Regions from separate parts of the Kitasatospora sp. NPDC032150 genome, predicted to be linked through region 1. Evidence: riboswitches for the same ligand, from Rfam matches in the RefSeq annotation. Region 1 holds a riboswitch; the other holds the start of a gene.

Region 1 (18,473 bases):
CCCCGAGGGCAGCGGGGCCGGGAGCCGCACGGCTCCCGCCCCCCTGGTGATCGCCCGCCGCCCCTGGGAACATCGCTGCCACGGGCACCTGGGCGGCGGGTGCCGGGGGAGGAAGAAGGTGCTGCTGTGGCGTACGACTTCGATGTGACGGTGGTGGGCGGCGGGATCGTCGGACTGTCCACCGTGTACGCGCTCACCCGGCAACGGCCGGATCTGCGGGTACTGCTGCTGGAGAAGGAACCCGGCTTCGCCGCCCACCAGACCGGTCGCAACAGCGGGGTCATCCACAGCGGCGTGTACTACCGGCCCGGCTCGCTGAAGGCCAGGTACGCCACCCTGGGCGCCGCGGAGATGGTGGAGTTCTGCCGTGCGCAGGGCCTCCCCTACGAGGTCACCGGCAAGCTGATCGTGGCCACCGGACGCGAGGAGCTGCCCCGGCTGCACGCCCTGGCGCGGCGCGGCCGGGAGAACGGCATCCCGGTCACCGAACTGGACGCCGCCGGGATCACCGCGTACGAGCCCGAGGTGACCGGCATCGCGGCGCTGCGGATCGGCACCACCGGCATCTGCGACTTCCCGGCGGTCGCCCGGCGGTACGCGGCGCTCGCCGAGGAGGCGGGCGCGGTGCTGCGCACCGGCTGCGGGCTGGAGGGGGTCGAGCGGCGCACGGACGGGATCGCCGTACAGATCGAAGGCGGTGCGGAACTGCGCACCGCGGTGCTGGTCAACTGCGCCGGGCTGCACAGCGACCGGATCGCGCGGATGGCCGGGGACGACCCCGGGGCGCGGATCATCCCGTTCCGCGGCGAGTACTACGAACTCACCAAGGAGCGGCGGGAGTTGGTCCGGGGACTGGTGTACCCGGTGCCCGATCCGGCGTTCCCCTTCCTCGGCGTGCACCTCACCAGGGGTGTGCACGGCGACGTCCACGTCGGCCCCAACGCCGTCCCCGCGCTGGCCCGCGAGGGTTACGACTGGCGGACGGTCCGGCCGCGCGACCTCGCCGAGACGGTCCGCTTCCCCGGCACCTGGCAGATCGCGCGCCGGCACTGGCGGTACGAGCTCGGTGAACTGCACCGCTCGCTCTCCAAGCGGGCGTTCACGGCCGCCGTGCAGCGGCTGCTTCCGGCGGTCACGGCGTCCGACCTGGTGCCGACCACGGCCGGGGTGCGGGCGCAGGCGGTGGCCGGGGACGGCTCACTGCTGGACGACTTCGCCTTCGCCGGCTTCGACCCGGACGACCCGTCCTCGCCCCGGCGCACCGTCCATGTGCTCAACGCGCCCTCGCCGGCCGCCACCGCCTCGCTGCCGATCGGCCGCGAGGTCGCCCGCCGGGCGCTCGCCGCCCTGGAGCGGGAGGACTGAGTTCCCAACGACGGGACGGGGGCAGGACCGGGCCGGGACAGGGACAGGACCGGGACAGGGACAGGACCGGGACAGGAACAGGGGCGGGGACGGGACCGGGGCACTTCGCTCGCCCCTGGGGTTCCCGGGCGCACCCCCGTAGAATGGGGCGATTGTGACTGCCACCGCCTCCAGTACCCAGCCCTCCCCGTCCGCCCGGCTCTCCGCCGCTCCGGCCGCGTACCCCGCGCCGATGTACCCGCACAAGGCCACCGAGGCCCAGCACAGCGAGCGCCGGATCCGCAGCTTCCAGCCCCGCCGGGGCCGGATGACCAGCGCTCAGGCCAGTGCGCTGGACCGGGGCTGGGAACGGTACGGCCTGGCGATCGACGGCAGCCCGCTCGACCTCAGCAGCCTGTTCGGCGACCTGCCGGTCACCCTGGAGATCGGCTTCGGCATGGGCGAGACCACCGCCACGATGGCCGCCGCCGATCCGGCGACGGGCATCCTGGCCGCCGACGTGCACACCCCCGGCCACGGCAACCTGCTGCAGATGCTGGAGCGCAACGGCTCGGAGAACGTCCGCCTTGCCGCCGGCGACGCGGTGATCCTGCTGCGCGACATGCTGCCGGACGCCTCGCTGGCCGGCCTGCGGGTCTACTTCGCGGACCCGTGGCCCAAGCCCAAGCACCACAAGCGCCGCCTGGTCCAGCCGCACTTCCTCGACCTGGTGCTCCCCCGCCTGGCGCCCGGCGCGCTGGTGCACTGCGCCACCGACTGGGAGCCGTACGCCGAGCAGATGCTCGCCGTGCTCTCCGCCTCGCCGGAGCTGGAGAACCTGCACCCCGAGGGCGACGGCACCGGCTGGCTGGAGCCCGCCGACCATCCCGCGGGGAGCGTGCCGGGTTACGCGCCGAGGCCCGAGTGGCGTCCGGTCACCAAGTTCGAGCGCGCCGGGATGGCCAAGGGCCACGTCGTGCACGACCTGCTGTTCCGGCGCCGCTGAGACCGGCCCGACAACCGGGACCCGACGACCAGTACCCGACGGCGGGTACCAGCAGCGGATACCGACAGCTGGTACCGATCTAGAGGTTCCGGCAGGTCCCGACGAGGGGGCCGGCAGCAGGTCCCGACCGCGGGCCCGACGGCGACACCTGACGGCAGGCCCCGGCGACAGGCTCCGGCCACGCCGAACTCCCGGACGGCGACGCCGCGATCACGGCGTCGGCACCCCGAGCAACCCGAAGCCCCGTCACCCGTGGTGACCCTCCCGACACCGATCGTGCCGGGAGGCTCCCCGGAACCGCGCCGTTCCCCTACCCTTTCCGGGTGAGCAGTCCGTCCAGCGACGGCCCATCCCCCGACGCAGCGCCCCCCGCCGCAGCCGCCTCCCCCACCCTGGCCGCTGCGCCGGACGCCGCCGAACCACCCGGGTCCGCCGCCAGCGCGTCCGCGCACTCCGCCGGCACCCGACCGATCCCGGGGCCCCGGGTGCGACGGGCCGACCGACTGCTGGCCTGGCCCCCGTACGTCCGGCTGGAGAACCTGCTCCGGCGGGCCGCCGAGCTGCGCTACCCCGCGCTCTCGTCCGCGCTGGCCGCCGTCGCGCTCGCCGCCTGCGGCGTGCTCATCCTGGAGCTGGTGCACCGGCAGACCGGCACCACCGGACTGCTGGTCGGCCTCGGGCTGGCGCTGCTGCCACTGCCCTTCGTGCTGGGCGCGCTCGCCTGGCTCAACCAGACCGCCCGGGTGCCGTTGCGGCACACCCTGTTCTGCCTCGCCTGGGGCGCCTTCGCGGCGACCACCGTGGCGATCATGGCGAACGGCTGGGCCAGCGACTTCCTGATCGCCCACCAGGGCAGCGCGCGCGGCGAGACGATCGGCGCCGAGTTCGCCACCCCGCTGATCGAGGAGAGCGCCAAGGGCGCCGCCCTGGTCATGCTGCTGCTCCCGCTGCACCGGCGGCTGCGCTGCCGAGCCGAGCGCACCTGTGCCGTTCTGGCCCGGCGGTCCCCGGCGCCGCTGCGCCGCTCGGTGCGCCGCCTGCGCAACGCACCCCGGCTGCGCCGGTACCTGCGTCCGCTGCCGTACTTCCGTCCGGTCACCTACCACGGCCCGCACCCGCGCGACGGGCGGCGGCGGGCCCGCTCCAGTCCGCGCACCCTGGCCGCAGGGGTGGTCCTCGGCGGGGCCACCGCCTGCGGCTTCGGGTTCACCGAGAACGCCCTCTACCTGGGGCGGGCCTTCACCGACGACCAGCAGACCAGGCTGGACGGCATCGGCCTCGGCGAGCCGCCCAGCCTGCGGGACTTCGACACCACCGTGCACACCTTCGTCCTGCGCGGGCTGCTCTCCCCGTTCGCCCACCCGCTGTTCAGCGCCCTCACCGGGCTCGGCATCGCGATCGGCCTGACCACCGGCCGCCGCTGGGCGGCCCGGCTGGCCGCACCGGTCGGATTGTTGCTGGCGATGGCCCTGCACGGCGTCTGGAACGCCGCCGCCGGGCTCGGCACCCACGGCTTCCTGCTGGTGTACGGGGCGGTGATGGTGCCCGCTTTCGTCGCCCTGGTCTGCTTCGCGGTCTGGGCCCGGGCCCGGAGCCTGCGGATCGGCCGGCACCCGGACCACCCGGCCGGCGATCCGGCTGCCGGGCGCTCGGCCAGACGGGGGAGGGCCGCATGAGCCACCCGCGGCCGGGACCGTGACAGAACCGATTTCCCTTATCGGCGGCTCTCCCGTACTGTTGTGTTCACCGACGCGGGGTGGAGCAGCTCGGTAGCTCGCTGGGCTCATAACCCAGAGGTCGCAGGTTCAAATCCTGTCCCCGCTACTCAGTAGCCAGAAGGCCCGGCAGATTCGTCTGCCGGGCCTTCTGCGTTCCCCGCTCCGCTTCTCGCCGCGCCCCGCTCCGCACTCCTGCGCGGATAATCCGTTGCCTCTGATCTTCGGCCTGCCTATCGTTGGGCTCAGAACACGGAAGGAGGTGATCCTGAGTTGAGTACACACGCTACTGCGCACGTAGGCGCGTCTGACTCGCTCTGGCGCGCCTCCGTGGCGGCCGCCTACTAGGTTCGGCCCCCGCGGACGCGTTACCGCGCAGATGTTGTCGTTCCCCCGGGAGACCCTCAGAGCGAGGCCCCGGGGGTTCGGCATTTCCGGCCTGAGTTGGATTCGATCCGGTGATCCCAATCTGTGGAACGTTAGGATCACCCGAAGGCGAGCCGGGAAGACTGGTCGGCACTGTGATCCACCATGCGCCACTGCCCGGGAGCCCCCAGATGACCAGACACCTCCGCCGAGTGCTTCTGGTCGCCGGTCTCGCCCTGGCGGTGGTGCTCTCCTGGGCGTCCGTCCGGATCGCGCACCAGAGCTGGGCCAGGAACACCCTGCTGATCACGGGCCCGTGGCTGCTCCTACTGCTGCTCACCCAGCTGCGGGCCTCGGCCCGGGAGGTCCGCCGACGCTTCAGGGACCGGCCGTACTCCCGGCCCGGCAAGCGTTAGACCGCCTCCTGAACCCCGCCACACTCCCTGTCCGGCTCCGTCGATGACCGCTACAGTCACTGCGACTCACGGGTGAATCGGGGGAGGCCGTCGGTGATCGGTTCGGAGTCCGGGTCGGTGTCAGGTGCGATGCCCAGGCCGAAGGCCGGTGCGCGCCGCAGGGCGGTCGGCCGCGGGTACGGAGGTTACGAGCACGGACTCGCCCCTCAGGTGCGGTACGGCCTGGGCGGCGTGGTCGCCGCCGGCCTGGCCGGGCTGGCGCTCTGCTCGGCGGCGAGCGGGCACTGGATGGGGATGCTCGGCGGGGGCCTGCTGGTGGCCGCGATGTCCACGGCCGTCGGCGGCGGGCTGGGCTTCCTGTTCGGTATCCCGCGCCTGCTCAGCAGCGGCGCGGCCGCGCACCCCGGCGATCTGAGCGCCACCTCCACCGCGAGCTATGCGCCGAACACCAACCTGGAACTTGACCAAGATCCTGCTGGGTGCCGGGCTGACCCAGCTCGGCGCGGTGCCGCACCGGCTGCGGCAGTTGGGCGACGCCCTGGCGCCGCTGGTCGGGGGCGGGAACGGCGCGTCCGTGTTCGTGGACGTGGTGGTGGTCTACTTCGGCGTGCTCGGGTTCCTGTCCGGGTGGCTGCTCACCCGGCTGCTGCTGGCCCGTGCGCTCTCCACCGCCGACCGGCAGACCCTGGCGGACTCGGTGGCCCAGACCTCCAACTCGGCGAGCAACCTCGACTACACCTCGACCGAGGTCCGGAAGATGTTCGACACCGGGGTGGAGGGTCTGCGTGTACAGGCCCTCGCCCTGCTCCAGGGCAAGCCCGACCCGGCCAACCTCGATCTGATCATCCGGGCGGTCGACCGCAACCTCTCGCCGTTCGAGCTGCTGCAGGCGCTGCTCGCCGCCCGGGAGATCGCCACCGGCGGGACGTTGACGGACGAGCAGCGGGCGATGCTGCGGGAGGCGGTCGACTACAAGCTGCGCAACGTGCGGGCGGTGCCGCCGTACTCGCGGCGGCGCGTGGTCGGCGAGGAGATCCTGCGACTGCTGGCCACACCCGCGACCGGGACCGGAACCGCCGGAACGGGCACCCCCACCGTGCCGACACCTGCGACCGGAACCGGAACGGGCACGGGCACGGACGGGACCGCGGCCGGGGCACAGGCGGCACAGGCTTAGCCTGCCCGACCGGCCCGGCGGCCGTGACCGGCCGGCCCGCGCTCAGCGGTCGGAGAGCAGGCCCCGGATGGCCGCCCGGCTGACGCCGTTGAGCGCGCGGACCAGGCCCGCGGCGAGGTAGAGGAACGCGATGCCGAGGAGCGAGACGCCCGCGATCTGCCAGGCCGAGGTTATGTAGTACTCGTAGTGGCCGCTCTCGGTGGTGAAGTCGACCAGCCGCATGCCCGGCCAGCCCAGGTACTTGCGGAACACCCAGTGGTAGGCGGGGTAGAGCGCGAGCGACCAGCCGACCGCGAGGAAGACCGTCGAGACCACGAAGCTCAGGATGCTCCAGGGGAACATCACCACCTGGTACAGCGCCGCCTTCCAGCCCGCCGGGTCGGCCAGCCGAGCGGTGATCCGGCCCCAGAAGCCGGGGCGGCCGGGCCGGACCGGGGCCGGCCCCGCTATCTCGGCGCCGAGCAGCGTACGGGCCCGGTGACGCTCCAGGGCCCCGAGCCCGCGGGCGCCGGCGAGCAGCAGCGCGAGCACCGGCAGGCCCAGTGCGGTGACCACCAGACCGACACCGGCGCTGAAGAAGGCGGTGACGAAGCTGAAGCCCACCGCGGCGAGGGGCAGCGAGGTCAACGCGAAGCCGACCTGCCGCCAGGTGGCGGCGGTGACCGGGGCCAGCCAGAAGGACCCCCGCGGCCCGGCGCCGTCCCACGAGGGGCGGCCGGCGGTGCCGTGGATGCTGTCGGTGGCGGTGCTGCTCATCGCGGTCCCCCTGGTGTCGTCCGTGCTCACACCTCAACGGTGTCAGTTCCGGGCCGCCGCCGTAATGCAGCCCACTGCCGGATCGGGGGTGGGGTTGTCCCTACCCCCGTCCTGGAGCGGGCGACACCCACTCGTCGTCCAGCAGCGAGAACAGCAGCGAGTCGTGCCAGGTGCCGCGCAGCCACAGGTCGTGCCGGATCCGGCCCTCCGGCTGGAAGCCGGCCTTGGTGAGCACGCGGACGGAGGCGGTGTTCTCCGGGTCGACCCGGGCGGCGAGGCGGTGCAGTCCGAGGGTCCGGAAGCCGAACTCGCATAGCAGCGCGGTGATTTCACTCGCGTACCCGCGGCCCCAGGTGTCCGGGCGCAGCGCGTAGCCGAGGGCGGCGGAGCGGTGGTCGCCGAGGTCGAGGACGGCGGTGCCGATCGGCGTGGCGCACTCGGGTTCGTCGTCGGCGAGCACGGTGACGGCGAGCCGGTAGACGGTGCGCGGCTCGGCCTCGGCCTGTTCGACGTAGAGCTCGATCTGGTCGGCGCACGTCTCACGGTCGCGCGGTTCGAAGGGTAGGTACCTGGCGGCCTCCGGGTCGCCGAAGACGGCGTGCAGGGCGTCCACGTCGCGGGGCGTGTGGTGGAACTCGCGGAGGGCGAGGCGCGGGCCGGCCAGCAGCACGGCCCGTCCCGGCCCGGCCGGTCCCGGTTCTGGCTCCATGCCGTCCGACCCTACAGCGGGCCCCGGCCACGGGTGCGGCGCCCGCACGGAGGCCGTACCCCCGGGCACCGGCTACGGTACGTAGCGTGAACCACGATCTGCAGCTCACCCCGGGTACCCGCACCACCGATCTGCTCGCCTGGGCGGCCGAGCACGGGTACGAGCCGGTGCCCGAAGAGGCGCTGCGGACGGTGCTCACCCTGCTGGAGCTCGGCGACGCACCGATGCACGAGGGCTTCCCCGAGCTGAGTTCGCCGCTGCTGGAGCAGCTGCTGTACGAGCAGCTCTACCTGTACGTACAGCCCGCGGCCGAGCCGGAGGCGTACGGGCGGGCCGTGCGACTGCTGATCGATCATCAGCGGGCGGCCCGGCGACTGAACGCCAAGCGGCACGCCAGGCTGCACGCGGAGGCCGAGTGGCAGGGCGAGCTGCTCTGCGACCTGCTGCGCCGGCCGCACCTGCTGACCTGGCCCCGGCTGTACACGCTGCTGCTGCGCGCGGACGGTGTGGACGTCGGCGACGCGGCGGCCGTACGGGTCTGGCTGGAGGAGTTCCGCGCGCTGACGGAGGACCAGCGGATCGCGCGCTTCGCCTGGCTGGAGGAGCTGGGGCCGATGGAGCCGGTGCGGGGGGACGAGGGCTGGAACCGGGCGCGGGTGCTCTCGGTGGGGATGGCCACCGACGGGGCACGACTGCTGCTGGAGAACCGGCTGATGCAGCGCAGCTACCGCAACCTGGCCGGGCGGAACGCGCTGGGCCTGCCGATGCCCGACGAACTCGCCGGTGACTTCGAGAGCTTCGAGGCGGCGGTGGCGGCGGAGGCGCTGCGGCTGTGCGGGGAGTGGACGGTACCGGGGCTGCCCGAGCTGCTGGTGACGGAGTTCGCGGACCTGGCGCCGGAGCCGGAGACGGCGGAGATCGAGGAGTACGTGGCGGGCACGGACGCCTGACCGGCCGGCCGCCGTACGCCCGGCGACCCGCCGCACCGTGCCCCGGCACCAGGGTGCACCGGGCCCGGCCGGGGGGCCGGGGCACGCCCGGCGGCCTGGGGCCGTTACGGCTGGAGGCCGTGGGAGTGGAACCAGGCCAGCGGGTCGACCGGGGCGCCCCCGGCGGGGCGGACCTCCAGGTGGACGTGGGGGCCGAGGGGCACGCCCGACGGCAGGCCGCGGGAGTGCCCGGTGGCGCCGACCCGGCCGAGCTGGGTGCCCGCGGTGACCCGTCCGGACACGGCGGAGATGGCGGAGAGGTGGCAGTACCAGATCTCGGTGCCGTCGGGCAGGGTCTGGATCACCCGGTAGCCGTACGCGCCGGACCAGCCGGCCGCGGTGACGGTGCCCGCACCGACGGCGGTGACCGGGGTGCCGGTGCGGGCGGCGAAGTCCAGGCCGGTGTGCGGCTGGGACCAGTGCGAACCGGCCTGGTCGAACCGCGCCGCGAGCGTGTGGCCGTCGACCGGCGGCCGGAGGGTGCCGAGCCGGGCGCGCTCCTCGACGGCCTGGGCCTCGGCCTGCTGGACGGCCCGCTTGGCCTCGGCCTCCTGGGCGGCGGCCAGCCGGGCGGCCTCCTCCGCGCTGGTGCGCTCTCCGTCGGCCTGCTGCTGGATTCGGGCGGTGAGGGTGAGTCCGGGGTCGGCGGCCAGGACGTGGTCCGAGGCCGTGTCGGGGACGGAGAAGGCCGGCGCGGGGGCGGGCGGCTGGGTGGCGGTGGCCGCGGCGGCCGGTCCTGCGGTGGCGAAGCCGGTGGCGCCGAGTCCGGCGGCCATCGCGGTCACGCCGAGCAGCGAGCCGCTGCGCGACTGGCGGGGCATCCGGTGCCGGGCCGCACCGTCGGCGTCGGCGGCCGGTTCCGGCGGAAGGTCGAGCAGCTGGGTGCCGACCCCGACGCTGCCGACCCCGAGGTTGGCAGGGCTGTGCGACAAGGACGCCACCGGGCGCGCTCCTTTCCTTCCTTCGCGCCGACCGGGTTAGCTGACGGGTTCGGAGCAGGAAGGTCTCCTACGAGTGGGCGGGCCCACCCGATTCACCCCAGGAACGTGGTTCCCCGGCTCCCGGACCCACCCACGGGGCGGATCTTGGGGATTGGGCGACGGCGCACGGTGCCGTTCGGGTACGGCGTTGCCGACCGCGCTGCGTTATCAAACGTTAATCCGAGAAGGCCATGATTCCAAGCTGCACGCCTGGTGAAGTCCTTGGCTCCTGAGGCGCAATGGGCGATTTGTGACTATTGACCAGATCGCCCCATGACAGCCCGTTATCCACCAGGGGAATCAGCCCTGGGCCCGGCGGTCCCGCTCGGCGAAGGTCGTACCGGCGATCGCCCAGTTCTCGCGCGGCACCTCCTCGATCGCCACCCAGATGCTCTCCGGCTGCACGCCGGTCGCCCGGGCGTACGCCTCGGTGAGCTCGCGGGCGATCTCGGCCTTCTGCTCCTCGGTGCGGCCGGCCAGCTGCTTGACGTTGATGAACGGCATGACGGCCCCTCAGGTTCGGGTTCGGCGGTCAGCCGCACCGTATCGCACGACCCCGGAGCGCCAATGCCCGGAAGGCCCCGGACGGCGAGCACCCCGCCGGAGTCCGCGAGTGCAGTCACCGCAGTCACCGCAGCCCCTTGACGGCTAAAGCTATTAGCCATAGCTTTTTGGCTACAGAAAGCAGCGACACCACTGCGGAGGCTCACCATGCCCGGCACCCAGCACCCCGACACCCGGTTCCTCGACGTCCCCGGCGGCAGGATCGCGTTCGACGACAGCGGCACCACCGCCGGCGGCGCCCCCGTGGTGCTGCTGCCCGGGATGCTCGAATCCCGTGCCCTGTACCGGCTCCTGCGGCCGCTGCTCACCGCGGCTGGCCACCGGGTGATCACCATGGACCCGCGCGGCTTCGGCGAGTCCTCGATCGCCTGGGACGACTACTCCCCCGGTGCGGTCGCGCACGACGTGCTCGCCCTGCTGGACCACCTGGGCGTCGCACGGGCCGTCCTGGTCGGCCACTCGTACACCTGCGCCACCGTGGCCAAGGCGGCCGGGGCCGCTCCCGAGCGGGTCGCCGGGATCGCGGTGATCGACGCCTTCTTGGAACACTCGCCGAACGCCTTCCAGCGGGCACTGATGAAGGCACTGGCCCCGCTGGTGCTGGCCTTCCCCGGCATATGGGGCTCCGCCCAGCGGTACTACTACCCCTCGCGCAGGCCCGTCGACTTCGAGAGCCACCGGGCCCACCTGGTGGCGGCGCTGCGCACCCCCGGCCGGAAGGCCGCCACCCGGGGCCAGCTGGAAGGCGACTCCATCGCCGCCGGGTCGGCGGCGGCGGTACGCTGCCCGGCCCTGGTGATCATGGGCAGTAAGGACGTCGACTTCCCCGACCCGGCCGCGCTCGCCGACCGGCAGGCCGCCGCACTGAGTGGCCGTAAGGTGATGATCGACGGTGCCGGGCACTACCCGATGGCGGAGTTCCCCGAGGCCACCGCCGACGCCCTGCTCCCCTTCCTGCACGAGGTCGCCTGATGCCCCGGGTCGGACTCACCCCCGCCGCCGTCGTGGGCCACGCCCTCGAACTGATCGACGAGGAGGGCCCCGAGGCCCTCACCCTGGCCGCCGTGGCCGCCCGCGCGGGCGTCGCCACCCCGTCCCTGTACAAACACGTCAGCGGCGGCCTGGCCGAACTGCGCCGGCTGATCGCCGTCCGGGTCACCGAGGAACTGGCCGAGCAGCTGGCTGCGGCGGTGCTGGGGCGCAGTCGGGACGAGGCGGTCGAGGCCCTGCTGGCGGCCTACCTGGACTACGCGGGCCGCCACCCGCGCCGGTACGCCGCGCTGCCGCAAGCGCCCCAGGAGGACGAGGACCTGCAGTACGCGGCCGGCCGGCTGGTCGGGGTGATCCTGGCGGTGCTGCGCGGATACGGCCTGGAGGGCCCGGAGGCGATCCACGCGGCGCGTACCGTGCGCTCGATGGCCCACGGCTTCGCCTCGCTCTGCGCCGGCGGGGCCTTCCAGTTGACCGAGGACCTGGCGGTGACCCGGGAGCGGCTGATCCGGGTGCTGACCGAGGGGCTGCGGGCCTGGCCCGCCTGAATGCGGCTTCAGGGAGGGCGGCGGCTTGACGCCGACCGGGCCCGGGGCACAGGGTGGCCCAACGGGGCGGAGCCGTGCGGCGGTTCACCGGCGGGGGCCTGCCGGAAGGAGCCCGCAGCGGGTCGCGTACCGTGGCAGGGCCGATCCGGACGGACGCCGCGCACGCATCGGTGCGGACCCGGGGATTCGAGACCGAACTGTCGCACACCGCCGGTCGCACCGGCGGTGTGCCTGGGTAGGTACCGTCCGGGCGGCCCGCATCGCGCCGCCGGGGGCGTGGGCCGCGGAGCAGGCGGCCCCGAGGCACGATCACGAGGAGGAGGGCGGCATGACGCAGACCACGCGGACCACCCGTCCCGGTACCGGTCCCATCCCGGAGCAGCTCCGCCCGGCCGCGGCCGTACGGCCGCCCCTCGGCAGCGGGCTGGCCGACACCGCGCGGCGCGCCTTCGCGATCGCCCGCGGCCTGCGCTCACTGCGGCCGGTCCCCGCCCGGGCCCAGGAGCCGTACGGGGAGAGCGACGGCCAGTAGCCGCGGCCCCGGCCGAAGGGACACCCCTCGTGCCGACGCGACATTCACCGGGATCCGGACCTGCGACGCTAGATTGACCTGAGCAGGCGGATGATCAGCGGCCTGGCCCGAGTCTCGGCGGAGGTCCTCGTGCCCGCAGTCACCACGGTGGCACGACAGCTCGCCGGGGCGCTGCGGCGCGGCGCCTACGGACGCTGGCTGAGCCGGCTGCTGGACGGCGACCCGCAGGCCGAGTGGCTCGCCCTCGGTCTCCTCACCATCAGCAGTGCGCTGCTGACCCTGCTCGCCATCGCCGCGCCGAACGACTGCCCGCCGTCGGCGCTGGCGCTGCCGCTGCTGGTCGGCGGCTTCCTCCTGCACATCCGCCTGCAGGCCATGCTGCTGGTCCCGGTCGGGCTCGGGCTGCTCGCCCAGTGGTTGCTGCGCGTGCCCCTCGGAGTGCGCCTCGGCTCGGCGCTGATGGTGGCGCTCGCCGCGGTGATCGGGCTGCTGATGTCCCGCCACCGCAGCCGGCTCGGACTGCGCGGCACCCGGGGCGACACCATGCTGCTGGAACTCGCCGAGCGCACCCGGGACCTCGGCCGCCTCCCCGACCGCCTGCTGGACTGGCGCTTCCACCGGGCCGTCTCCCCGGTCAGCGGCGCGTTCTTCGCCGGTGACTTCCTGCTCACCTCGCAGCGGCCCGACCGGGACCTGCTGGAGGTGGTCCTGGTCGACGTCTCGGGCAAGGGCAGCCGGGCCGCCGCGCGGTCGATGCACCTGTCCGGGGCGTTCGCGATGCTGCTCGGCTCGGTGCCGCCCGAGGCCTTCCTGCCCCGAGCCAACGACTACCTGGCCGCCGGCGACTGGGAGGACGAGTTCGCCACCGCCGTCCACCTCGCGCTCAGCCCATCGACCGGGCGCTACCGGCTGTTCAACGCCGGGCACCCGCCCGCCGCGCACTACCACCGCGCGAACGGCGGCCGCTGGGAGCTGCGCGGCGAGAGCGGACCCGCGCTGGGGATCTTCGCAGGGACGCGCTACCCCCCGAACGCCGGGCGGCTCGCGTACGGGGACTCGCTGCTGCTCTACAGCGACGGCCTGGTCGAGGTGCCCGGCGAGGACATCGACGAGGGCATCGGGCGACTGCTGGAGGCGGCCGCACCGCTGCTCCGGTACGGCGGTCCGGCCGATCCGGCGGCGGAGCTGCTGCAGACGGTCGCCCGCAACGTCGCCGACGACCGGACGGTGGTGATCGTGCGCCGGCTGGGCGCGGGCAGCTGAACCGGCCGGAGGCGGCCGGGCGGTGCCGCGATCCGGGTGGTCCCCCGTCCGCCGGCCCGGCACCGGATCACCGGATCACCGGATCACCGGATCGAGCGAAACTACCGACAGGTAACCGGATTTGAGCTGTCGCGGGGGTGAACTGTAGCCCGATCAGGCCAACTTTGGTCCTAGTTGAGCTGTCCAGCAGCAGAAATGTCGCGATCGGGTCACTGAACGTCAGATACGTTCACACATACGTAGGATCATCCCCCTAGAATCCCCGGCGTGACGATGACTCAGTGGTGCGGTCCGGCTGCCGGCGTGCTCGCCGCCCTCTCCCTCCTGGCCGCCGCACGGTACCGCGCGGTCAGTCGTACCCTGAGGGCCCGACTCCACACCCAGGAGCAGGAGTTCGCCGCCCTGCGCGCACAGTTGCAGAACGAGACCGAACTGCGCAGCAGCGAGCACGCCGCCATCGAGCGCGAGCAGGAGCTCAACGCCTCCACCCGCCGGGCCTTCCTCAGCGTCGCCCGGCGCATCCTGGTGATGGCCCACGACCAGCAGGCCGGCCTGGACGAGATGGAGCGCCGGCACGACGACCCGGCCCTACTGGAGGGGCTGCTCAAGGCCGACCACGCGGCCGCCCAACAGGCCCGCCTGGCACAGACCCTGGCCGTGCTCTGCGGCGCCCGGGCCGGACGGCACTGGCCCGAACCGGTCGCGCTGGAGGACGTGGTGCGCGGCGCCCAGTCCCGGATCCTGCCGTTCCAGCGGGTGGTGATCCGCAGCCGGATCGAGACCGCCGTGGTCGGCGCCGCCGCCGAGGCGCTGATCCACGCCATCGCCGAACTCCTCGACAACGCTACCCGGTACTCGCCGCCCAGCACCCAGGTCCACGTCACCCTGATGCCGGTGCACAACGGCGCGGTGATCGAGATCGACGACGCCGGGGTCGGCATGTCCGAGCAGGCCGTCGAGAAGGCCGCCGCCGCACTCGCGGGCGGCGGCGCCATGGAGGTCTCCCGACTCGGCGAGGTACCGCAGTTGGGGCTGGCGGCGGTCGGCCGGCTCGCCGAGCAGTACGGCTTCCGGGTCACCCTCAGCTCCGCCCCCTCGCCCTACGGCGGGGTGCGGGTGGTGGTGCTGCTGCCGACCCCGCTGCTCACCGACCCGCTGCCCGGGCCCGCCACCGGACGGAGCACGGATGCCTTCGAGCGCCCGGCGGGAGCGGGGACCGGCCGCCAGGAGCCACCGGTGGACCGGATCCCCCGGCAGCAGCGGCTCGCCCCGCAGGAGCAGGTACCCGCGCCCCCGTCCACCCCCGGCGGCCTGCCGCGCCGGGCCAACCGGCGGCACGCCGCCCCCGCGCCCGCCGACGGCCCGGACGAGACGACCCTCGAACTGCCCGTGCCACCGCGTTCCGCACGCGACGCGCAGACCTTCATGTCCCTCTTCCAGGCCGGTACCGCCGACGGCCGCTCGGCGGCCCGCGAGCAGACCCGGCCCGACGGCCTCCCCGCTTCTCCCCCCGCTTCCCCTTCCCCCCAATCCCCCCAGCACTCCGGAGAGTTCCATGACCACCACTCCTGACCTCGGCTGGCTGCTGGCCGACATCATCAGCGTTCCCGAGGTGCAGCACGCCGTCGTGGTGTCCAGTGACGGCCTGGAGATCGGCCGCAGCGAGCGGATCGCCCGCGACGACGCCGAGCGGCTGGCCGCCGCCTGCTCCGGCCTGCAGTCGCTGGCTCGCGGAGTGGCACAGGGCTTCGGCGGCCGGCAGAGCACCACCCGCCAGATCATCATCGAGTACGGCGGCGGCTACCTGTTCATCGTGGCCGCCGGAGCCGGCGCCCACCTGGCCGTGGTGACCAGCGAGGCCGTGGACGCCGGCCTGGTGGCGTACCAGATGCAGATGCTGGTGGAGCGGATCGGCACCCATCTGACCAGCCCGCCGCGGGTGGAGGCGGCCTTGGGGGAGGCGCGTTGAGCGGCCCGGTCCGGCCGTATGTGATCACGGGCGGCCGGAGCCGGCCCAACGGACCCGACCAGGAGCTGGCGCTGGAGAGCCTGATCAGCGTGGACCCGGCCATCCTGATCGACGAACTCCTGCATCGGCAGCCCGGGTTGAACCGCGAGCACCGGCGCATCCTGCTGCTCTGCCGGGAGTTGCTCTCGATCGCCGAGGTCGCTGCCCACCTCGGCCTGCCGCTGGCCGTGGTCAAGGTGCTGGTCGGCGACCTCCGGGACCTCGGCGCCGTCCAGGTCCTGCCCCCCGCAGTCCCACCCGTACCGCAGGCCAAGCGCCTGCCCGCAACCCTCCTGGAAGAGGTGCTCGTTGGCCTCCGCCAACTCCGCTGAGCCGGTCTACCTGCCGTCCACCGTGCAGGGCGCGGTGAAGATCCTGATCACCGGTCCGTTCGGGGTGGGCAAGACCACCCTGGTCGGCTCGCTGAGCGAGATCACACCGCTGCGCACCGAGGAGACCATGACCGCCGCCGGCGTGGACGTGGACGACCTCACCGGCCGCCCCGAGAAGACCACCACCACGGTCGCGCTGGACTTCGGTCGGATCACGCTCAACCCCAGGCTCGCCCTCTACCTCTTCGGCACCCCCGGGCAGCAGCGGTTCTGGCCGCTCTGGGATGACCTCTCGCGCGGCGCGCTCGGCGCGATCGCGCTGGTCGACGCCCGGCGGATCGAGGAGAGCTTCGACGTGCTCGGGCAACTGGAGGAGCGGCGGATCCCGTTCGCCGTCGCCGTCAACGCCTTCCCCGACACGCCCGCCTACCCCGAGGAGGAGCTGCGCGCCTCGCTCGACCTGCTGCCCGAGGTGCCGATCCTCAGGTGTGACGCCCGGGACCGCCGGGCCGCCTACGACGTCCTGATCGACTTCGTCGACCACCTGCACTCCACCACGGCCCTGGAGCTGCAGCCATGACGACTCCCCAGCAGGACAGCCTGGTCCAGCCGTCGGAGCCGACCGGCGCGCCGCCCTCGGCGGATGTGCCGGGCCACCCCGCGGGCGCCCCGGGCGGACCGGAACACCCCGGGGCGGGCAGACCGTCCGGCGCCCGGGTCCCGCCGCCCGGCTGCCCGATGCACGACAAGCTCGGTAGCGCACCGCTGTACGGCGCCTCGGTCTCCGACGACCCGCACGGCCTCTACGCCAGGATGCGGGCGGAACACGGCGCGGTCGCCCCGATCGAGCTGGAGCCCGGAGTCGAGGCGTGGCTGGTGCTCGGCTACGCCGAACTGCTCGAACTCACCCGCAACGAGCAGCTGTTCTCCAAGGACTCACGCCGCTGGCGGGTACCCCGGGAGGGCAGGCTCAAGCCCGACTCGCCGCTGCTGCCGATGACCTCCTGGCGGCCCACCCTGCTCACCCTGGACGGTGCCGACCACCAGCGGCTGCGGGGCGCGGTCGCCGACACCCTGGCCCGGATCGACCACCGGCAACTGCGGCAGCTGACCGAGAACGCCGCCAACTCCCTGATCGACGGCCTGGGTCCGGACGGCACCGCCGACCTGATCGCCCAGTACGCGCGCCGCCTGCCGCTGCTGGTCTTCACCCAGCTGCTCGGTCTGCCTGCCGAGGCCGGACCGCACCTGATCGATCTGATCAGCCACTTCGTGGACAGCAGCGAGGAATCGGTCCGGGCGAACGCCGAGTTCCAGGCCATCCTGGTCGACCTGGTCCGCCGCTGCCGGGCCACGCCAGGAGCCGACCTGACCTCCTGGCTGCTGGCGCACGAGGCCGGGCTGAGCGACGAGGAGGCGCTCCACCACCTGGTGGTGATCCTGGTCGCGGGCAACGAGACCGCCATCAACTGGATCGGCAACACCCTGCGCCTGCTGCTCACCGACCGCCGCTTCAGAGCGACCCTCGCGGGCGGCCGGCTGACCGTCTCGGACGCCCTGGACGAGGTGCTCTGGCGCGACCCGCCCACCCAGAACTTCCCCGGCCGCTGGGCCACCGGCGACACCGTCCTCGGCGGCCAGTACATCAGCGCGGGCGACATGCTGGTGCTCGGCATCGCCGGTGCCAACGCCGACCCGGCCGTGCAGAGCCCCGACGGCATCGGCGGCAACCGCGCCCACCTGGCCTGGGGCGCCGGCCAGCACGTCTGCCCGGCCCAGCACCCGGCCCGGCTGATCGTGGAGACCGCGGTGGAGACCCTGCTGCACCGGCTGCCGGACCTCCAACTCGCGGTACCCGCCCATGAGCTGGCCTGGCGGCCGTCACCGTGGTCGCGAGCGCTGGTGTCCCTGCCGGTGCTCTACAGCGCCTTCACCCCACCGCGCATCCCCGCACCCGAAAGGCCCGTATGGACACCTCCGACCCCCGTACCGCACCCGTCCGGCTCGACCCCTTCGGACGCGACCAGCACGCCGAGAACGCAAGGCTCCGGGCGGCAGGGCCCGCGGTCATGGTGGAACTCCCTGGCGGGGTGGTGGTCTGGGCGATAACCCGCCACGACACCCTCCAGCAGCTGCTCGCCGACCCCCGGGTCGGGAAGAACCCGCAGCTCTGGGACACCTTCAGGGAGGGCCGCCTGCCCAAGGGCTGGCCGCTGCTCAACTTCGTCACCGTGCCCGGGATGACCACTGCCGACGGCGAGGACCACCGGCGGCTGCGCGGCCTGGTCAGCCAGGCCTTCACCCCGCGCCGGGTCAGCGCGCTGCAGCCCGGGATCGAGCGGCTCACCGCCCGGCTGCTGGACGGAATCGCGCAGTTGGAGGGCGGGTTCGACCTTCGGAAGCACTTCGCCTACCCGCTGCCGATGCAGGTGATCGGCGAACTGCTCGGACTCCCGCCCAAGCAGCAGGACGAACTGCACGAGCTGTCCGACACCCTGGTGAGCAGCTCCGCCACGCCCGAGGAGGCCGTCGCCGCGCAGGCCTCGCTGTTCGCGCTGCTGGCGTCGCTGGTCGAGGCCAAGCGGGCCGAGCCGGGTGACGACCTGACCACCGACCTGATCGCCGCCCGCGAGGACGAGGACCGGCTCAGCGAGCAGGAGCTGGTCGGCACGCTGCTGCTGATGCTGATCGCCGGGCACGAGACCACGCTCAACCTGATCACCAACGCGGTGCGCGCGCTGCTCGCCCACCCCGAACAGCTGCGGCAGGTGCTGGACG
Region 2 (3,535 bases), on a different contig from region 1:
CGTCGAGCCCCGCACTGTTCGGCGGGTGGTGCGGTGCGGATCGTGCTGCGCGCGATGCAAGCAGCACCCGCGCACGGCTGGGTGGTGCGGTGCTCGGCGGCGCGACGCGGCGTGCGGCGGTACTGGACGGCGGGCGTACGGCGTGAGTGGGAGCGCGCAGCGCACGCGGGGAGCGTACGAGCACGGACCGGATGCATTCTGCCCTCCCGAGCGGGGCCGCTAACCACCCCCTCGAGACGGAATGACGACCCTGACAGCTAATTGGGGAAGTCTCCCCAATTAGCTGTCAGGGTCGTCGCCGGGGCCGGCGACCGCCGACCCGCCCGACCGTGCGAGGTCCCGCCGTGCGCGCTCCGCTGCCCGGTTTTCCCGAGGTCCGCACCGCCCAGGGCACCGTCCGAGGCATCGGCCCTGCGGGGATCGCCTCCTTCCGCGGGATCTGGAGCGAGTTCGCGGCCACCGGGCAGGCCGGCTGGCCGCGCTACTCCTCTCCGGACCGGCTGACGCGGGCCTTCGCGACCGAGCGCCCGCAGGTGGTCGCACACCCGCACGAGGCTGCTCGGGCAATCTGGGCCGGCCACCCGATGGGCGCGCTCGACCTCAGCTCCTGACCCTCCGGCCGCTCCACCCGGGACTGGCGCCCGCGGGGCGGAGGCGCCCGACCCGCCCGGGACTGGGTCGGATCGGCCTCGGCCTACGCCCTTGACGGACGGGTCAGTTGGAGAAGTCCTGAGTGAGCCAGACGGTTCCACTGGCATCGCGGTAGACGGCGATGCCGATGTGGGTGAACTCGCTGCTGAGGATGTTCTTGCGGTGGCCGTCGTCCGGCGGCGTCTCGTTCAGCATGTCCTGGGTCAGACTGACCGCCATGGCGGCGATGTCCTGGGCCGAGGTGGAGACCCCGTTGCCGTAGCCTATGTTCTCCCCGACGGCGTTCCACTGGACGCCCGCGGCCGTCACCCGCGCCCCCAACTCGGCTTCGCCCGGGCACTGGTGGGACATGCCGCAGCCACCGGCCATCGTGTGGTTGTGGGCCTCGGCGCTGCTGGTCAGCCCCGCCGTGATGGTGTAGGCAGGCAGGCCCTGGGCGGCCCGTGCCTGGTTGATCAAGCCGAGCACCTGCTGCACGGCGTCCGAGCTCGAACCGGTCTGCGCGGCCGGGGTGGTGGGCGCGGCCGGAGTGGTGGGCGCGGCCGGAGTGGTGGGGGCGTGCGCGGCCGGGGCGGACGGCGACGCGGCCGGAGACGACGGCGCGGACGTGTGCGACACCGGGGCCGAAGCCGGCGCGGAGGGCCGCGCGGAGTGGGAGCCCTGGGACTCGCCGCCGGGGCGCGCAGTCGCGGACTCCGGTGCGTGGGAGGCCGGGGCGGACGGCGACGGCGAGGCGTGCGAGGCTTCGGCCGAGGCCGGAGCGGAGGGCCCGGCGTGCGGGCCGGCCTGGTGGTGGCGGTGCCGATCGGCGTCGCCCTGGTGCCGGTCCTGATGGTGGTCCTGCCAGCCGGCATGGCTCGCGTAGGTGTGGGAGCCGGGCGCGGCGGAGGCTCCGCTCGCGCTCAGCAGCGGCAGCATGAAGCCGGCGCCGGCGATCCCGGCGGTGGCGGCCAGCCGCGGGGTGTGCCTCCGGCGCGCACGGCGATGCCGGCCGGTACCTGAATTCAGCATGGGGCGTCCCTCTGCGACGCCTGCGAGGTGAGCTGTCGGGTTCGGGCCGTGAGGTAGCCCGGCCGCACACGGCGGCTTCACCCCTAGCCGCACTCGTCTCGCCCGCGAACGGGTCGAGCAGGGCGCGGCAAACTACCTGGTTCCCCCGCTCCTGCCCGGTGCACTGCTCGACGTCCGGCCGACCGGTGGACAGGACTCGGCGTCCCGGCGGCAGGGTCCGCAGGTGCGGACAGCCTGAACGCTAGGCAGATCGGCCTGCAAGACACAAGTTCGTATCATGCGCATCACATGGACATCCAGTGAAGATCTGATGGATAGCCATATTCACTGACGTAATCCTACATAAGTGACCTAATCGGACAAATCTCTCGACTGTTGATGGCGGTCGCGACGGCCGCCGCCCCCACGGGGGGCGGGGGCGGACGAGGCGGCCGGCGCGCGTCAGTCGACGATCGGCCCGCAGGTGCGGCCGCGCTTGAGTTCGAAGAACCCCTCGGCCTCCGTGACGAGCAGTATGCCGTCCCACAGCCGCCCGGCCGCCTCACCGCGGGGGATCGGGCTCACCACCGGGCCGAAGAACGCGTTGACCGAGCCGTCGGGACCGGGGATGTGGATCGCGGGCACGCCGAGGTCCTCGCCGACGGGGTCGAGGGCCACCCGGTTGCCGGCCAGCAGCAGCGGGTCGAGCCCGGCGTCATCGGCGGCGTCGGCGAGTCCGGCGGGCAGGCCCGCCTCCTCCAGCGCGGCCAGGTACAGCTCTCGGCCGACGGGGGCCTTCTCCAGGTGGATCCGGTTGCCGAGCGCGGCGTACAGATCCCGCAACACCCCGTTGCCGTGCGCGCGTTCGGCGGCCAGCACCACCCTGGCCGGGCCCCGCCGTTCGGCGAGCCACTGCCGGTACCAGTCGTCCACCTCGCGGCCGTCGTTGTGCGCGGCGAGACCGAACACCCGGAATCGGGTGCGGACCTGACGGACCTGCTCCACCTCCAGCAGCCAGCGCGAGCCGATCCACGCCCACGGGCACACCGGGTCGAACCACATGTCCACGGTCGTCGTCTCAACGGTCATCTCGGCAGTGGTCGCCATGTGTGAATCTCCTGTTCCTTGAGTGTCCGAGGAGACGCTATGTGACCAACTGGCCTTGGCTAAGCTCCAATTCGGATCAATCTGATTGGGCCAATCATGGATGTACATGTCACCCTCAGCGAGCGGGGCGATCGAGCCGCCCGGATCTACCGGCACCTGCTGGACGCGGTCCTGGACGGACGGCTGCGCCCCGGCGAACGGCTGCCGCCCAGCCGGGAGCTGGCCCGCCGGCTCGGGGTGTCCCGCAACACCGTGGCCTCGGCCTACGAGCGGCTGGCCGCGGAGGGCTTCCTCCAGGGCCGGGCGGGGTCGGGCACCTTCGTGTCCGGGCAGTCCGTCGGCACGCTGGCCACCCGCCGCGCACCGGCCGGGCCCGGGGCGCAGCCGAGGCGGATCTGGCAGTCCGTCCCGGCTGCTCAGGGCCGATCCCCGGAGCCCGTCTACGACTTCCGCGCGGGCACGCCCGACGGGCGACTGTTCCCCTTCCAGACCTGGCGGCGGCTGATCACCGACGAGCTGCGGCCGAGCGGGCTCGGCCGGGCCGACTACGGGCCGCCCGAGGGCCACGCCGATCTGCGCGCGGCCATCGCCCGCCACGTCGGCCTCTCCCGCTCGGTTCGGGCCACGGCCGAGGACGTCCTGGTGACCCAGGGGGCGCAGCAGGCACTGGACCTCGTCGGCCGGGTGGTGATCGAGCCCGGGGACTGCGTGGCCGTCGAGGAACCGGGCTACCCGCCAGCGCGACTGCTGTTCGGCTCACTGGGCGCACGGGTGGTCGGCGTACCGG

Evidence for each region. A riboswitch is a leader RNA that binds a small molecule or an ion and turns the genes downstream of it on or off. The one in region 1 is predicted to bind cyclic di-AMP.
Region 2: another riboswitch for cyclic di-AMP. It lies ahead of ACZ5ON_RS02285 (CAP domain-containing protein); the one in region 1 lies ahead of ACZ5ON_RS09435 (M23 family metallopeptidase).

Annotation. Positions count from the first base shown of each region.
Region 1 covers NZ_JBVIMH010000006.1:14,307-32,779, forward strand. Annotated here, with positions in the region: gene lhgO (L-2-hydroxyglutarate oxidase) at 127-1,365, shown strand; gene trmB (tRNA (guanosine(46)-N7)-methyltransferase TrmB) at 1,520-2,350, shown strand; gene ACZ5ON_RS09395 (PrsW family intramembrane metalloprotease) at 2,674-4,026, shown strand; tRNA gene ACZ5ON_RS09400 (tRNA-Met) at 4,101-4,174, shown strand; gene ACZ5ON_RS09405 (hypothetical protein) at 4,623-4,847, shown strand; gene ACZ5ON_RS09410 (hypothetical protein) at 5,054-5,269, opposite strand; gene ACZ5ON_RS09415 (hypothetical protein) at 5,308-6,024, shown strand; gene ACZ5ON_RS09420 (sensor domain-containing protein) at 6,067-6,810, opposite strand; gene ACZ5ON_RS09425 (GNAT family N-acetyltransferase) at 6,881-7,489, opposite strand; gene ACZ5ON_RS09430 (hypothetical protein) at 7,576-8,439, shown strand; gene ACZ5ON_RS09435 (M23 family metallopeptidase) at 8,544-9,419, opposite strand; cyclic di-AMP (ydaO/yuaA leader) riboswitch at 9,431-9,587, opposite strand; gene ACZ5ON_RS09440 (tautomerase family protein) at 9,759-9,962, opposite strand; gene ACZ5ON_RS09445 (alpha/beta fold hydrolase) at 10,170-10,994, shown strand; gene ACZ5ON_RS09450 (TetR/AcrR family transcriptional regulator) at 10,994-11,560, shown strand; gene ACZ5ON_RS09455 (hypothetical protein) at 11,889-12,092, shown strand; gene ACZ5ON_RS09460 (PP2C family protein-serine/threonine phosphatase) at 12,222-13,355, shown strand; gene ACZ5ON_RS09465 (sensor histidine kinase) at 13,629-14,927, shown strand; gene ACZ5ON_RS09470 (roadblock/LC7 domain-containing protein) at 14,911-15,324, shown strand; gene ACZ5ON_RS09475 (DUF742 domain-containing protein) at 15,321-15,695, shown strand; gene ACZ5ON_RS09480 (GTP-binding protein) at 15,673-16,275, shown strand; gene ACZ5ON_RS09485 (cytochrome P450) at 16,272-17,804, shown strand; gene ACZ5ON_RS09490 (cytochrome P450 family protein) at 17,765-18,473, shown strand, end outside.
Region 2 covers NZ_JBVIMH010000001.1:519,779-523,313, reverse strand. Annotated here, with positions in the region: gene ACZ5ON_RS02290 (hypothetical protein) at 345-611, shown strand; gene ACZ5ON_RS02285 (CAP domain-containing protein) at 715-1,662, opposite strand; cyclic di-AMP (ydaO/yuaA leader) riboswitch at 1,665-1,833, opposite strand; gene ACZ5ON_RS02280 (DsbA family protein) at 2,104-2,748, opposite strand; gene pdxR (MocR-like pyridoxine biosynthesis transcription factor PdxR) at 2,845-3,535, shown strand, end outside.